3 regions of the Ferdinandcohnia sp. GQ5 genome follow, and region 2 is predicted to be linked to each of the others. Evidence: riboswitches for the same ligand, from Rfam matches in the RefSeq annotation. Region 2 holds a riboswitch; each other region holds the start of a gene.
What was found. A riboswitch is a leader RNA that binds a small molecule or an ion and turns the genes downstream of it on or off. The one in region 2 is predicted to bind S-adenosylmethionine.
Positions count from the first base shown of each region.

Region 1: it holds a riboswitch for S-adenosylmethionine, as region 2 does, so the genes downstream of both, AC6CHV_RS16995 (aliphatic sulfonate ABC transporter substrate-binding protein) here and AC6CHV_RS04070 (carboxymuconolactone decarboxylase family protein) in region 2, are expected to answer to the same signal.
Region 3: it holds a riboswitch for S-adenosylmethionine, as region 2 does, so the genes downstream of both, metK (methionine adenosyltransferase) here and AC6CHV_RS04070 (carboxymuconolactone decarboxylase family protein) in region 2, are expected to answer to the same signal.

Region 1 covers NZ_JCAXEW010000014.1:43,628-49,209, forward strand. Annotated here, with positions in the region: gene acsA (acetate--CoA ligase) at 1-1,300, opposite strand, end outside; gene AC6CHV_RS16985 (ATP-binding cassette domain-containing protein) at 1,319-2,032, opposite strand; gene AC6CHV_RS16990 (ABC transporter permease subunit) at 2,052-2,882, opposite strand; gene AC6CHV_RS16995 (aliphatic sulfonate ABC transporter substrate-binding protein) at 2,933-3,928, opposite strand; SAM riboswitch class I at 4,046-4,155, opposite strand; gene AC6CHV_RS17000 (Crp/Fnr family transcriptional regulator) at 4,506-5,009, shown strand; gene AC6CHV_RS17005 (hypothetical protein) at 5,057-5,215, opposite strand; gene AC6CHV_RS17010 (aldo/keto reductase) at 5,323-5,582, shown strand, end outside.
Region 2 covers NZ_JCAXEW010000002.1:406,622-412,203, reverse strand. Annotated here, with positions in the region: gene AC6CHV_RS04080 (pectate lyase family protein) at 1-1,463, opposite strand, end outside; gene AC6CHV_RS04075 (helix-turn-helix domain-containing protein) at 1,891-2,754, shown strand; SAM riboswitch class I at 2,975-3,083, shown strand; gene AC6CHV_RS04070 (carboxymuconolactone decarboxylase family protein) at 3,228-3,878, shown strand; gene AC6CHV_RS04065 (response regulator transcription factor) at 4,119-4,805, shown strand; gene AC6CHV_RS04060 (histidine kinase dimerization/phospho-acceptor domain-containing protein) at 4,780-5,582, shown strand, end outside.
Region 3 covers NZ_JCAXEW010000024.1:44,341-49,922, reverse strand. Annotated here, with positions in the region: gene AC6CHV_RS22910 (ABC transporter substrate-binding protein) at 1-401, opposite strand, end outside; gene AC6CHV_RS22905 (alpha/beta hydrolase family protein) at 558-1,367, shown strand; gene pckA (phosphoenolpyruvate carboxykinase (ATP)) at 1,511-3,100, opposite strand; SAM riboswitch class I at 3,383-3,544, shown strand; gene metK (methionine adenosyltransferase) at 3,937-5,136, shown strand; gene AC6CHV_RS22890 (gamma carbonic anhydrase) at 5,348-5,582, opposite strand, start outside.

The DNA of each region.
Region 1 (5,582 bases), on a different contig from region 2:
CAAAATATGAATGATACTTTTCTTCATTTTTCCAAACTTCTCTCATGATTGATGGCCAAGATGCCTTAATGCCAAGATGACCTACCTGACCATTTGGGAGCGGATTTCCGTCATCATCGATTATGGCAACTTTGATACCTGGAAAAGGTCTCCCCATTGAGCCCGGTTTTATAACCTCTGATGGAAGATTGACGATCAATTGTCCGCCCGTTTCTGTCATCCACCAAGTATCATGGATTCTTTTTCCCAAAGCTTCAATCCCCCAGGTAATAACCTCAGGATTTAACGGCTCTCCCACACTTAAAATATGCCGTAAAGAGCGTAAATCGTATTCGTTTAATACTTCATTTCCTTCTGCCTTTAACATCCTGAATGCTGTAGGTGCACTATACCAAACCGTTACTCCTGTTTTTTCAATTGTTGAATACCAGGAATCTGCATTAAATCTCCCACCGTTAACGACAATTGTGGCACGATTTAGCCAAGGAGCAAAGATTCCGTACACCGTTCCTGTTACCCAGCCGGGGTGTGCGGTACACCAATAAATATCGTCCTCTTTCAAATCAAGGACCCATTTTCCCGTTTGGTACTGTTGAATCATCGCGCGATGTGCATGCACAATTCCCTTTGGTTTCCCGGTTGACCCACTTGTATAGTGAATATTGAGGCGATCTTCAAGCTCCAACCATTCAATCACTCTATTCTCACTTTTCGTTTCAGCTAATGCCTCTACAAGTGAGATTTCATCTTCCTTACACTTTTCTGATCCCTCCGTAATAAACACGGTTTCGAGTGAAGGCAATTCTTGTTTTGGGACCCTTTTTACCAACTCCGAGTCAGTGATTAAAAAACGACCCTCACAGTCTGAAATGCGATCCCTTACCGCATCCTCCATAAATGCTTCAAAAAGCGGTCCTGCAACAGCTCCGATTTTAACTGCTGCAATCATCGCAATATACATTTCCGGGTTTTTCGGCAAAAAGATAAAGACAATATCGCCCTTTTTAACCCCGTATTTTCTTAACACCGACGCTAAGTGGTCCGATTTTTCTTTGATATCTTTAAATGTAAAAATTTGTTCTTCTGCTTCATTAATGTAGTGAAGGGCAACTTTGTCTCCATACCCATCGTCGACATGCCGGTCAATACATTCATACGCCATATTGACTTGCCCTGTTTGATACCAACTAAACTCCTTTTCAACTTCCTCCCATGAAAAGTCTTGGTATACCTGATCATAGTTTTGTAGATTATAGGTACCTTCAAAAGGTCTTATCGCACCTAATTGTGTGGTTGTCAATTCCACTCTCTCCTTTCTTTAACTTAGTAGAGACAATATTTCCGCCTTCAATTGTGCCAACTTTATATCACCACGAGATCTTGGCTTTGGATCATCAATTTGAATCGTTTGATAGATTTCACCCGGCTGCCCTTTTAAAATAACAATTCGGTCACATAAATAAAGTGCTTCATCGATATCGTGAGTAACGACGAGCATCGTTGATTTGTATTTCTCCCATATTGTCAGCAGCAAATCTTGCAACTGCATTTTCGTAAATGCATCAAGCGCACTAAATGGCTCATCTAATAGCAAAACTCGAGGTGCTGTGATAAGTGCACGAGCAATCGATACTCTTTGTGCCATCCCACCGGAGATATCCTTTGGATAATGATTTTCAAATCCTTGCAATCCTACTAACTTTACATATTCCTGGGCTTTTTCACTTTTCTTACTATCATTCTTTAAACCAAACGAGATATTTTCTAATACTGTCAACCATGGCATTAAACGTGATTCTTGAAAAATAACGCCCACCTTTTCATGAACGGACTTAATGATGTCCCCGCTTATTTTCACCGTACCTGTATAATCCGAATCTAATCCAGATAAGACACGTAATAAGGTGCTCTTTCCACACCCACTCGTACCTAGTACTCCCACAATTTCACCTTGTTTTGTTTCAAGATTTATATTTTTAAACCCTGTCGTACCATTCGAAAAGGTTCTAGAGACATTTTGAACTGCCAGCATCTAATTCATCCTTTCAGGTCTACTTCACAAAGCTATCCTGCCAGTGAAGAGTTTTTTCCTCTGTTTTCTTCAAAATGGAGTCTGTTATTTTACCTAAAATCGCAAATAGTACGATGCTTGCGATGACCGTCTCAGGAGAATAGGAGTTTTGGCCAACAACAAGCAAATATCCAATCCCCTGACTAGCACCCATTAATTCAGCTGCAACGACAAACATCCAACCTAGCCCAAGCCCACTTCGGATTCCAACTAGAAAAGAAGGAAGGGATGCAGGCAATATTACCTTTCTAATTAACTCAAACGATGAAAAATTATAGATTTTCCCTACCTCAATCAACTTTCGGTCAACACCCTGTATGCCTGACACGATGTTTAAATAAACCGGAAAAAATACCCCAACCGCAATTAGTGTAATTTTTGATGGTTCTGCAATCCCCATCCACAAGATAAAAAGAGGTACCCAAGCAAGGGACGGAATCGAACGGAAAGCCTGAATCATCGGGTCTAGTAACTGTTCAGCAATTCTAAAATAGCCGACCAATGAACCAAATATAACAGCAGCAACTACCCCAATGAGAAACCCAAAAAAGATGCGATATAACGTAATCCCAATATGGCCCCACAGACTTCCATCTCCAGCAAATTCAATTATTTTCGCAAGGATAACCGTTGGTGCCGGCATAAGATGACCTTCAAGTACACCAATGTGGCTTAAATATTGCCAAACCACGATTAAAATAGCCGGGATGATACTCCCAAGTAGAACTACTTTTAGACTTCCTGATAATACAAACTCACGCTTCGATTTCACCTTAATTTGTCTAGTCAACGCTCCGCCTTTTGTGCTCATTTTACCGTCTCCTATCACGAGGAAGTGCCGTTTTGAAAGAGGCACAATCCCTATTGTTTAATTACGTTTTCGGCAAACGTAGGATTAATCAATTCCTGAACCAGTTGATCCAATTTAACATCTTTTCCGATGATTTCCTGTGCTTGAAGCACCTTACCTGCTTCGGTTAATGCCTCAATTTGTATTTCACCAGGAACAGGATTAGAAAAATCATTTCGTTCATTTAATTGTTTATTAGCAACTTCAATATCAATATTTGCGGACTTTGCCAAAATTTCCGCTGTTTCCTCTGGATTTTCTAAAACCCATTTACGAGCCTTTTCGTAGACCTCAATGACTTCTTCTACGTAATTGGGATATTTTTCCGCAAACTCAGAACGCACATTTAAGGTTCCATACGTATTAAAATCTGCATTGCGGTAAAAAAGGTTCGCATCCGTTTCTAATTCAACTCTTGCCATATGAGGATCTAACCCCGACCATGCATCCACCTGACCAGAAGATAACGCGGCCGCTCCATCTCCATGCTGGAGGTTAACGATTTCAACATCTGATGGACTTAACCCTTCCTCATTAAGGGCGCGTAATAGGAAAATATATGGGTCTGTTCCGATAGTTGCAGCAACCTTTTTTCCTTTTAAATCACTTATACTTTGAATCTTTGAATCTTTATTTGCGACCAACGCTGTCCACTCTGGCTTTGAGTAAATATACACCGATTCAATTGGAGCACCCTTTGCTTTTGCCATTAGAGCCGCTGCGCCTGCAGATGAACTGAAATCTGCACTTCCACTATTTAAAAATTCCAATGCTTTATTACTTCCTTGACTTAGAACAAATTCAACCTTAATTCCCTCTTCTTTGAATGCTTCTTCAGCCCACCCAAACTCTTTTAACACAAGACTCGTAGGTGAATAAAAAGCATAATCTAATGTGATTTTTTTAGGTTTTTCACTTCCTTGGCTCGCTTTACTTGTGCTATTCGAACAACCTGCAATTCCAATCAACAGTAATACAGCAATAAAAATAACGCTTATTTTCTTCATGTCTGTACCTCCAGTATTTTTATAGGAAAACTAGGAATAGTACTAATACAACTTCTAACTTGCATATCCTAACGATGAAAAAAGCCCCCTTCTAGTAAGAAGAGGGCTTTTTTCCTCCTCTTATCTTTCAGGTAATTTTACCTGATGGAATTAGCACCTTTTCAAGAATAATCTTGAAGGTTGCCGGGTTTCGTAGGGCCATGTCCCTCCACCGCTCTGGATAAGAGTCCTTTATTAAATTAATACGTTCTAGTTTTACTTTATAAATGGATTATAGAGTGTAAAATACCCAAAGTCAAACACTTTTTGAAAAATTTTCCCTTATTAAAATTTTCGGTGATTATAATCATTCCCTATACAAAACGTTAAATTTGAGACTATAAATACAATCAAAAAACATTTGTGTCATATTTGTGAAGCCCATTGCTTTAATTGAAAATCCATAGTATATTAAGGGTGTAGAAAGTTAGTGAAAGACTTCACAAACTAACTACCCAAGCTGGCAGCTAAAACGATCATATTTTTTTATAACAACTTGTGAATAACTTCACAATATAAAATAAAAGGGGAGATTAAGATGAGAACATTCTTAAAAGGACCTAAAATGGCAGTTATTTGGACAGTATTACGTGTATGGTTAGGTATTCAATGGCTAGAAGCTGGTTTTCATAAATTGACTGGAGGATTTGACGCAGGCGGATTCCTCCAAGGAGCACTTGCAAAGGCTGGTGGCGAACACCCAGCAGTAGCAGGTTGGTATGCAACATTCCTAGAAGGCTTTGCCGTTCCAAACGTTGATATAATTAACGTACTCATTCCATGGGGAGAAGTTCTAGTTGGACTTGGATTAATCTTAGGTGCTGCAACAATCCCAGCATTAATTGCAGGGGCATTCATGAACCTAAACTTCTTACTTGCTGGAACAGTTAGCACAAACCCAGTACTTTACACATTAGCAGTTATTCTCTTATTTGCAGGCGCTGCAACATACTACTACGGTGTAGATAGATTTGCAGTACCATTCTTAACAAAACGAATTCATACGAAAAAAGATACTAAAACAGCAACAACCACTGCATAACTAAAAAAAGGAGTTCTACCCGATTTTGGGAGAACTCCTTTTATATTCTACTCATCATCAATCTCGCCGTCACCGATTTCATCTTCCTCTTCAATCTCTTCAATTTCCTCGCCTTCCTCAGGTCTTTCGTCATCCCCACAACCCATTAAGAAAAACATCGGAAATGCTAATAATAACAGCATGAATAAGCGTTTTATTTGGTTCATTACTTAACCTCCTTTTATCTATACTTTCCAATCAATAGCGAAATATGTAAACTAGAAATGGGTAACAGTAATAATATTCCTATATTAAAACTTGGAGGTTTAACACAATGCGAAAAATAAAACTCGGCACTAGTTCACTAGAGGTTCCTGTTATAGCAGTAGGGTGTATGAGAATCAACTCATTAGAAAAGCCTGAGGCGGAAGCGTTTATACAAACGGCATTAGAAAACGGAGCAAACTTTTTTGACCATGCCGATATTTACGGAAGTGGCACTTGTGAAGAAATCTTTGCAGATGCGATACATATGAACGATGACGTGAGGGAGAAAATCATTCTTCAATCCAAATGTGGCATTCGAAAAGGAAT
Region 2 (5,582 bases):
CCAACAATATGAGAAGACCATGCCCAATTTCCGATTGTTGATTTGTCATACCATATAAATCCTGTTGTAAACAGATTTTCACCATTATTGTCCCAGCTGCTTCCTGTATACGTGCCATATTGGTTGGTAATTTTTGAGTTTACAATTAAGTTTCTATTATAAGCTGCTTGGAATAACTCAGCCCATTGGGCGTCCATATTTTTAGTATCTAATCCCTGAATCTCTGCACCAATGATTGGCTCGTTAATGTCATTGAATACAGATGTATCTGCTGCAATCGAGGCTCCATTTCTAGCATTTAGTGCCCGTGAAAGTGTATCTGTTCCAAATTCAGCAATTGCCGAGACATTCTCTAAAATCGCTTGATGAGAGGAATTGTCCAAATACAAGTTGTACGCATGACCAGAACCTTGGCGTATCATAGGAATTCTCTGTCCAACATTGGTATAGGTATTATAAGCGAGTGTTAAACGTATTCTTTGATTGCCATCCTTTATCTCATCGCCACTACTAGACACATAATTCACATAGTCTTTATCACCTGAACCTGATAAATGCACCTTACTGTGATACGCAGCATAGGCCATGATTTGTTCTTTAGTGGCACCTTCATTTCGCATGTTGTAATACACACTATCGGAATTCAGTTCATTTGAAGCATATTTCTCTTCCATAAATTGAATCGTTTGATAAATATCAGTGTCTGTTGAGGGATTTTCATCTGCAGGTAATCCGAATTCAGACCAGGAAATGGTGATGTTGGAGCCACCGTTCTCTGTATCAATTAATCCATCCGCTGCAATTGGAAATTTGCAATGGTCAATCCATACATTGTTGGCACCATTTATTTTAATATAAGTCCAGCCTACTTCCTTGTGTTTTCCTGTATCATCCCATTGCCACATGCCATCAAAGTTCAGATTACGAATGACGATATCGTTCGTAGACCGTTGTAATTTTAACTCGACAGATCTTATCGTTTTTCCTTTTTTTGAAAAAATCGTGAGTCCTTCAATATTATCAATATTTAGTTGTGAAACACCAGAAGCTTCTATTTTTGGATTGGTAAATCCGTTCATAGGATCTCGATATTTCGTAATGAAACGAAACTTCTTTGTTTCCTCAGAACTCAGATTTAGATTCTTCCACCCAAAATTTAAGTCCTTAGCGATTTCAATTACTTTCACACTTCCAGCTTGTGCATCCAAAATGGCCTGTAAAAACTCTCTTTCTGTTTTGACCTGTCGATAATAGGGTGTATCAATGTATTCACTTCGGTCATTCACCCCTATTGAGGCATAACCAGAAACAGATAGAAAACTACTGTCATAATCTTTCATATACCTAATAGTGTTGGGAATCGAATCGATTGCTGCAGCGTGAGCCGTACCATTTCCGGTCAAGAAAAATGGCGCAAATAAGGAAAAAACCATAACCAATACCATTGCTTTTCTAAACTTCATAAAATACCACCTTTGCAATTTTTTAACTAAGTCTCAATGCAAACCAAATACAAACAAGCCTTTATATTACACCTCCAATCAACGTCTAACGGTAAACATTAGATTATTCTTGTAAACCCTTTCATGTTTGTGAATTCAAAAACTTCTATATTAGTTTAGCAAGCTTCTCATTACATATTTTGTGAGAAGAAGACGTTTCTGTTTACATTTTCGAAGGTGTTTAGGCATGTACACAGGAGAGGGGGTTCCTTTTTCCTAGTTCCTCGTTTGTTAAATAGGAGTAAAGTTGCGATTCCTTAAAAAATGAAGGATATGGGCAGATGAACATGTAATAAAAAGAACATAACTAGAGTACAAGTTTTAAGCGGGTGAAAAATGAGAACACGAATAAAGAATTTTGTTGGCTCATTTGGAGAGGAGTTGAATAGTGGTGCAAAAAATAAGTGTTTCTCTTCGTGAACAGCCTTTTTATATAAATCGTTTTAGTGGATACCATCCGTCAATGGCAACACATCATCTGCACCAAGATTACGAAATTTATTATTTATCCAAAGGGGAACGGATTTACATTATTAATGGGGAAGAGTACCTAGTAAAGAATCAGCATCTCGTTTTTATTGATAAAAATGTGATCCATAAAACGGTCAAGAAAAGCAATCAAGTGTATGAGCGAATGGTGATAAACTTTAGGGAGTGCTTCTTGAGTTTAGGCGAACAACATATCGTGAAGCAGCTCTTTGAAAATGGACCGTACATTATATCGATTCCTCAAAATAAAAGAGAATTAATTAACACTATCATAATGAGGCTATTCGAGGAGTACCAAAAGAATCTAAAGGAAAGGGATATGTACCTTAGATCTTTGCTATCCCAATTATTAATTGAAAGTAATAGACTGATAGAGGATGCGTGTCCTTTAGAAAAGATGAAAGTTTCGGGACAACAAGATAACACTGGTAAAAATGAAATCGAAAAGATTATTACATTTATTAATAACAATTTTACAAGCGATATTTCACTTGGTGTTTTATCCTATCATTTTCATGTAAATGAGCAGTATATAAGTAGACTTTTTAAAAAATACACTGGATGCAGTTTTATTGAATACTTGAACGCAATCCGTATAAATGAAGCAAAAAGATACTTAATACATACAAGCTTGAAAGTGAATCAAATTGCAGGAAAAGTGGGTTATTCCAATCATGTTCATTTTTGGCGAGTGTTTAAGAGGAATACAGGCATGTCCCCGAATCAATTTAGGATACTAAAGCAGAACGATCATCATCTTTAATAAGGTAACTATCTTGGTAGTTGTTCGAGAGATCATAAAATACGTGAATCAGTCGCTGCTAATCTAGTTAACACGTTTATAGACTTTATCGAAAAACGACATTCATCTAATACTTGTGGCTTGGATGTATTTTCGAAATAATTTGATATTTCAGTTGACAACCTCGAGTGACTTCATGTACGCTAATATTGTTAAATATTACAAAAATAAAATACGACATCTCTTATCGAGAGTCGGGGGAGGAACCTGGTCCAGTGAACCCGCAGCAACCGTTACAAAGAATGTAACTAGGTGCTAATTCCAGCAAGCATTTGCTTGAAAGATGAGTGTGGGATACATATTGCCTCTTCCTCATCGGAAGGGGCTTTTACATTTTATTCACTGGAAATAAGGATATTTGATTTTAAGGTGAGTAAATTAATGTGAAAAGTTGTATTTTATTTGGTGAAAAATAGCTAAGGGAGAGATTTACGATGAGTTTGTACAAAAAGGAATATTTCGGAAGACTACCAGAATTGAAAAAATATGCACCTGAAGCATTTCAATCATTTATAAAGTTTGATAGCCAAGCACTAGCTGCAGGCAAGCTTTCCGTAAAGCAAAAGGAATTGATTGCGGTTGCAGTAGCCCATATTACAGGTTGTCCTTATTGCATTGATTTACATGTTGGGAATGCAAAGAAGAATGAGTCTTCTAGAGAAGAAGTAGCAGAGGCTATTTTTGTTGCAACAGCATTAAAGGCAGGTTCCGCTTTAGCACATGGTGTGAATGCACTCAATGCCTATGATGGAAATGGCGATGAAGATCTATATAAAGAGGCTTATTTTGCAAGACTAAAAGAATTTGCTGATTTAAATGGTGAGGCTTTTAAAGCATTTATTGATTTTGACACAAAATCTCTTAAGGCGAAAAACTTAACAGAAAAAGAGAAAGAGTTAATCGCGGTGGCATGTGCGCACACAACAGGTTGCGCGTATTGCATTAACCTACATACGAAAAATGCCAAAAAAGCGGGTGCTGATTTAGAAGAAATCTCAGAAGCGATTTTCGTGGCAGTAGCATTAAAAGCAGGTTCTGCTTTGGCACACAGTGTAAATGTGCTTAATGCGTATGATGAGAAGTAATTAACAATATAAAACATAATCTTTTAATAGAAGGGGAACACAAACCTAACCAAAGGTCTGTGTTCTCTTTTTATTTTCCACCTATATTTTCATGATAGACTAGGATTTGCATCTCAAAATAATAAGAAAATCTTAAGATTTGCATGCAGTGTTTGTTAAGATTTGATTGATATCCTTTCCTTATAGTAAATTCTAAGGAGTTGATAGAAATGGTGAACACCACAAGTAGGAGTGAACGTTATGAATATATTGGTTTGTGACGATGATCAAGCCATCGTCGATGCGATTGGAATTTACTTAGAGAATGAAGGCTATACGGTTTGTAAAGCTTCCAATGGACTAGAAGCAATCGAGATCATCAAAAGTCAGGAAATTCATCTTATCATCATGGATCTGATGATGCCGAAAATGGATGGAATGAGAGCGACGATGGAAATTCGGAAAGAAAACAATATTCCTTTAATCATGCTTTCTGCAAAATCAGAGGATCATGACAAAATAATAGGTTTAAATATTGGGGCAGATGATTACATGACGAAGCCTTTTAATCCGTTGGAACTTATTGCAAGAGTTAAATCCCAACTGAGAAGATATACAACTTTCGGTGGCCTTGATACGAGAACCAATATAGTACAGACTGGGGGATTGATTATCGATGATGAAAGTAAAACGGTCACTGTTGATGGCGAGGAAGTCCATCTTACACCCGTTCAATATAAGATTGTAAGGCTTCTGACAGAAAACGCGGGTAGAGTATTCTCAATCGAGGAGATATATGAAAAGGTATGGAACGAACCCTCCTTTAACCCGGAAAATACCGTTACCGTTCATATTCGAAAAATCAGAGAGAAAATCGAAATCAATCCGAAAGAACCAAAATATTTGAAGGTGGTGTGGGGTGTTGGATATAAAGTGGAAAAAATATAGCCACTCGATTATAACGAAAATCATTGTTTTTGTCATTGCGATCTTGTGTTTTACAGGAATAGCTCGAGCCGTTGTGGAAGTGGAGATTGTGAATGATGGGAATTTTAGCAGCGTAACCGAAGAGCATTACATAGAGAGCATGGCCTATGTAAAGGAAAGTGAAAGGTTGATTGGAGACCTCACAAGACTATTAGGGAAATATAAAAGTGAGGAACATATTTTAAGTGGCAATACCCTTACTCAGGAAGAATGGAAGCAAGCAGAAGAAGATTTATATTACACAGAGTTTCAATATTCTAGGTCTTATAATCCTGAGTTAAGTGAAGAGAAGAACTTTGATAAATTTGAAGAAGAGTATGCTGATAAGCTCGCTGAAGCAAAAAATCAGATGATCAAAGAAGATTTAAAAGAGTTTCATATGCTCATTCAAAATCTTGATGATTATGAGCCAATCTTTTATGCAAGTGATGGTACCAATGTGTTTGCAAATAGTTCGAGTACGAATAAAGAGCAGTTTGAAACGTCACCAGCATACATGATATTTGAGGAATACAAACAAGAGTTTTATCCAAAGGAAACAGAGAAAAATGAGCATTTATATCGAATTACCGAGCAAATCGATGAAATTGATATGGAAAACACCGTTATTTTTGTAGGATTTTCGAAACAATTTTTAAATGAAAAAGCACAAAAGTGGCAAGAAGTAAAAGCAGTTGCTACTACAAGTTTATATCAAATATTAGGATACTTGGCAGGATTCATTCTTTCATTTATTTA
Region 3 (5,582 bases), on a different contig from region 2:
AGGAATGTACTATCTTTGAGTTGCTCCCAGCTAAAGTTTTCGATGTTTTCTCTTGCGACTAAGAATGTACCATCGGTTTGTGTAAGAGCTGCAAAATTAATAACAGGGTCGGTTGAGCCTTGTGCCTCAACATATATGGATGTTTCAGAACCTACTAAGGCTACCTCAGCACCACCAGAAATTAACGCAGTCATGGTCTTATCTCCACCTGGTACTGTTGTTAATTCAATTTCTAAGCCTTCTTCTTCAAAAAATCCTTCGGTAATCGCTACATACTGCGGTGCATAAAACACTGAACGAGTAACCTCTGCTATACGGATTTTTTGAACCTGGTCATTATTACAAGCGGCTAACGGAATAATAAGCAGTAAAGCAAAAAGGCTTGCAAGAATACGACGCATGTATTCATTCCTCCTTGACAGTTCATCTGTCGACTATAGTAATTTCTTAAGATAGAATATGAAACGTGACAAAAATGTGTGAATGCCTATTTTTGCGTTTTTTTAGAACATTTAAAGTAAAGGTTGTACAATCATGTTGTAGAGAGGATGGATAATATGGTGGAAGGCACTATTATTGAAAAACAGAGATACCCGTCTCCCAATCCGGCAATCAATCTTTATTTAATTACATATTGGAGTAAAGGACTAAAAGTGAAAGGTTATCTGGCTGAACCAAAGGAAGAAGGTGTATATGACGGTTTTTTATATCTACGTGGTGGAATAAAAAATGTAGGGATGGTCAGAATCGGTCGCATCATCCAATTTGCTTCAGAAGGTTTTGTAGTGATGGCACCTTTTTATCGTGGAAATCAGGGTGGTGATGGTAATGAAGATTTCGCCGGTCATGATAGATATGATGCATTTTCTGCTTTTAAAGTGCTTGAGGAACATGAAAAAGTGAACCCGACCCGGATTCATGTCTTTGGATTTTCACGCGGAGGAGTAATGGCCCTTCTTACGGCCATTCAGCATCCCGGGATCTGTTCACTCGTTACATGGGGTGGTGTGAGTGATTTAAGTCTAACGTATGTGGAACGAAACGATTTACGGCGAATGCTAAAGCGGGTAATTGGAGGAACACCTACAAAATATCCAGAGCGTTATAAATGGAGAACACCATTATACGAACTTGAAATGCTGGAGGCTCCAGTTCTTATTATTCATGGTGAAAAAGATAAAAATGTTTCTATTAACCATGCATATCGACTAGAAAAAAGAATAAAGGAACTCGGAAAAGAGGTAGAAAGTTGGTATTTTCCACTATACACTCATTATTTTCCGCCACATGTAAATCGAGAAACAGTAAGACGATTGACGGAGTGGATGAAAACGAGGGAGCCCCATACAAAAAAGCTCGAGGACTAATTTCCTCGAGCTTCCTTTATTTCCAGCTCCAACGCTATTACGTTCGAGGTCACAAGCCAATCCGTCAAAAGGGTAAGGAAGCACCTTCTAGCAAGATCGTCTTTTACTTGAAAGGGCTGATCAAGACGATAACGTATTTGATATTAAATGCGTGGTCCGCCCAATAATTCGATTTCTTTAGCAACATTAGAGAACTTCTTGAAGTTTTCTTTGAATTTCACAGCTAATTCTTTTGCTTTTACATAGTATTGACTTTGGTCCGCCCATGTTTTTGATGGTTGAAGTACATCATCAGGAACCCCAGGAATATGAATTGGAATTTCCAGACCAAAAATATCATTCTTCACAGTTTCAGCATTATTTAATTCGCCTTCTAAAGCAGCTTGAACCATTGCGCGAGTATATGATAGTTTCATTCTGCTTCCAACGCCATATTCTCCTCCAGTCCAACCTGTATTCACTAGGAATACTTGAACATTGTGTTCATCGATCTTTCTACCTAACATTTCTGCATATTCTGTTGCAGGAAGTGGTAGGAATGGTGATCCAAAGCAAGTTGAGAATGTTGCTTGTGGAGCAGTAACACCACGTTCTGTTCCTGCTAGTTTACTTGTATATCCACTTAAGAAATGGTACATGGCTTGTTCCTTAGTTAGTTTACTGATAGGAGGTAAAACACCAAAAGCATCCGCAGTTAAAAATACGATTGTATTCGGATGACCTGCAATACTAGGAACAATAATATTATCTATATTATCGATTTGGTATGCAGCTCTTGTATTTTCAGTTAATGAATTATCATCATAATCAGCTATTCTGGATTCTTCATTTACAACCACATTTTCTAACACAGAGCCAAAGCGAATCGCATCGAAAATTTGTGGTTCCTTCTCGCGAGAAAGGTTGATGCATTTAGCATAGCAACCGCCTTCAATATTAAACACGCCAGAGCTAGACCAACCGTGTTCATCATCGCCAATAAGACGACGTTTTGGATCTGCTGAAAGAGTAGTTTTTCCTGTTCCAGATAGACCAAAGAATAGTGCAACGTCACCTTCAGGGCCTACGTTTGAAGAACAATGCATGGAAAGAATATTTTTTTCAGGCAATACATAGTTCATCACAGAGAAGATTGATTTTTTAATTTCTCCAGCATATTCAGTTCCTCCGATTAACACTGTTCGTTTTTCAAAGGAAATAATAATGAATGTTTCAGAGCGAGTACCATCTACCTCAGGATCAGCTTTAAAATTTGGTGCACAAATAACTGTGAATTCAGGTTGATGTGTATTTAGATCCTCTTCTGTTGGTCGAACAAACATTTGTTGAGAGAAAAGGTTATGCCAAGCATATTCATTGATTACTTGGATTGGCATGCGTACTTTTTTGTCTGCACCTGCATATCCATTGAATACGAAAATCTCATCTTTTTCTGTTAAGTATGAAAGTACTTTTGTATAAAGTTTTTCATATACTTCTTCAGAAATTGGTTTGTTTACCTTACCCCAATCAATTCTATCTTTAGTAGATGCTTCTTCTACGATGTATTTGTCTTCAGGTGATCTTCCGGTGTACTTCCCAGTTGTCGCACGTATAGCCCCAGTCGAAGTAAGGATTCCCTCTTGTCTAGATAGTACTTTTTCAACTAAAATAGGAACAGATAGGTTATGAAGTGCGTTTTTTCCATTCACTAATTCTAATAGCTGCTCATTTGTAACTTCAACTGAATTCATGTTAAACCATCCTTTATTAATTTTTAAATTTCCATAAATTATCTCAAATTTACAATTAGTATAACACATTAATAAAAATAGTCTATACTATTTAACGTATTTTACGTAACATATCATTAAAAAGTGCGCGCAGATTCTAAAATAGTCCTTTATAATCGATAATTCTTTTATAGTTTGTCAATATTGAGGAAATAGTGTGACACACTTCGACTTTGTTTTTTTTCGGAATTCTGTTGACACCTTAAGGACTACTGCGATATCATATGTCATTGAACGGATACTCTCTTATCCCGAGCTGGCGGAGGGACAGGCCCAATGAAACCCGGCAACCATCACTTTTCTTACATATCAAATGGTTTTTAGTGAAACCTATTAGTAGGTCTCCACATTCGAAAAAGTGATAAGGTGCTAACCTGAGCAAGGTATGTCCTTGATCGATAAGAGTGAAAGGCTGGATAAACGATAAACCTTTCCTCGAAATAGTAGGAAAGGTTTTTTATTCTTTATTGGTTTTATTGATGTTACTTAACGCGTGATATGTGTTTAAATTATTCTCGGAGTTCGATTCCAACAGAATAATGTTAAAGCCTCCGGCGGATGCCTCGATTTTTTAGCGGAAATTTTTCGCTTCCTGTGGCAACCGTCTTTATGACCCACATCGTGTCGGCCTAAAGATCGGGCGCAAAAACGCCAAGGCACATTTGATCGTAGATAACTGTTCATTTAATATAGGATAGAAAATCGTGAAGGTAACAATACTAAGGGAATGAGTACCGTATCAATGAATGTCAGAACTCGAACTATTCGATTCTGAATCCGAAAAGGAGGAAGCGTTTGTGACAAATAGACGCCGTTTATTTACTTCAGAATCTGTTACAGAAGGACATCCAGATAAAATCTGTGACCAGATTTCAGATTCTATTTTAGATGCGATTTTAGCAAGTGATGCAAATGCACGCGTAGCGTGTGAAACTTCTGTCACAACAGGTCTTGTACTTGTTGCGGGAGAAATTACAACTTCTACATATGTAGATATCCCAAAGATTGTCCGTGAAACGATTAAAGAGATTGGCTATACACGAGCAAAATACGGATTTGACTATGAAACTTGTGCAGTTTTAACATCCATTGATGAGCAATCTCCAGATATTGCAATGGGGGTTGACCAAGCGTTAGAAGCACGTGAAGGTCAAATGACTGATGAGCAAATTGAAGCAATTGGTGCTGGAGACCAAGGATTAATGTTTGGTTATGCTTGTAACGAAACAAAAGAATTAATGCCTCTACCAATTTCATTAGCTCACAAGTTATCACGCAGACTAACAAAGGTACGTAAAGATGAGATTCTTCCATATTTACGTCCAGATGGAAAAACTCAGGTTACTGTTGAATACGATGAGAACAACAATCCAGTTCGTATCGATACGATTGTTATTTCAACCCAGCACCATCCTGAAATTTCATTAGAGCAAATTCAACGTAATTTAAAAGAACATGTAATTAACCCTGTCGTTCCTAGTGAACTAATTGATGAGAATACTAAATATTTCATTAATCCTACTGGCCGTTTTGTAATTGGTGGTCCTCAAGGGGATGCTGGGTTAACTGGCCGTAAAATTATTGTTGATACGTACGGTGGTTATGCACGCCATGGCGGTGGCGCTTTCTCGGGTAAGGATCCAACTAAGGTTGACCGTTCAGCTGCATATGCTGCTCGTTATGTTGCGAAAAACATCGTAGCAGCTGGTTTAGCGGATAAATGTGAAGTTCAGCTTGCGTATGCAATCGGTGTTGCACAACCAGTTTCTATCTCTGTAGACACATTTGGAACCGGAACTGTGTCAGAGGATGTACTTGTAGAATTGGTTCGTGATAATTTTGATTTACGTCCTGCTGGAATTATCAAGATGCTTGATCTACGTCGTCCAATTTATAAGCAAACCGCTGCATATGGTCACTTTGGTAGAAATGATCTTGATTTACCATGGGAGCGTACTGACAAAGCAGAAGCGCTTAAAACACAAGCTGCAAAATAAGAAAGAAAAAAGCTCGCCTTAATGGTGAGCTTTTAACTTTATTCATCTGAAATGCTATGAGTGGTTGGATGAAAGCAAATAGATTATCCAATTTAGTATCAAACTTGACTGAATAAAGTTAAAGCCTCCGGCGGATGCCATAGATTTTCAAGGGTAATTTTTTGAGCAAGCTCAAAAAAATCTGGGCGTAAATACGCCAAGGCGTATTTGATTAACCGCGTTTTTCTTTTTGTAATTCCTTATAATGCTGCCCTTTTTCCACATATTCACGGCGAATTCTGGCCATATCTTTTTTATCTTCATCATTTAATTCACGAATAACTTTAGCTGGTCTTCCGAATGCAAGAGTGTTTGGTGGAATCTTTTTGCCTTGTGGAACTAGGCTTCCGGCACCTATAAAAGCCCCTTCACCAACCTCTGCCCCATCAAGAATAATGGACCCCATT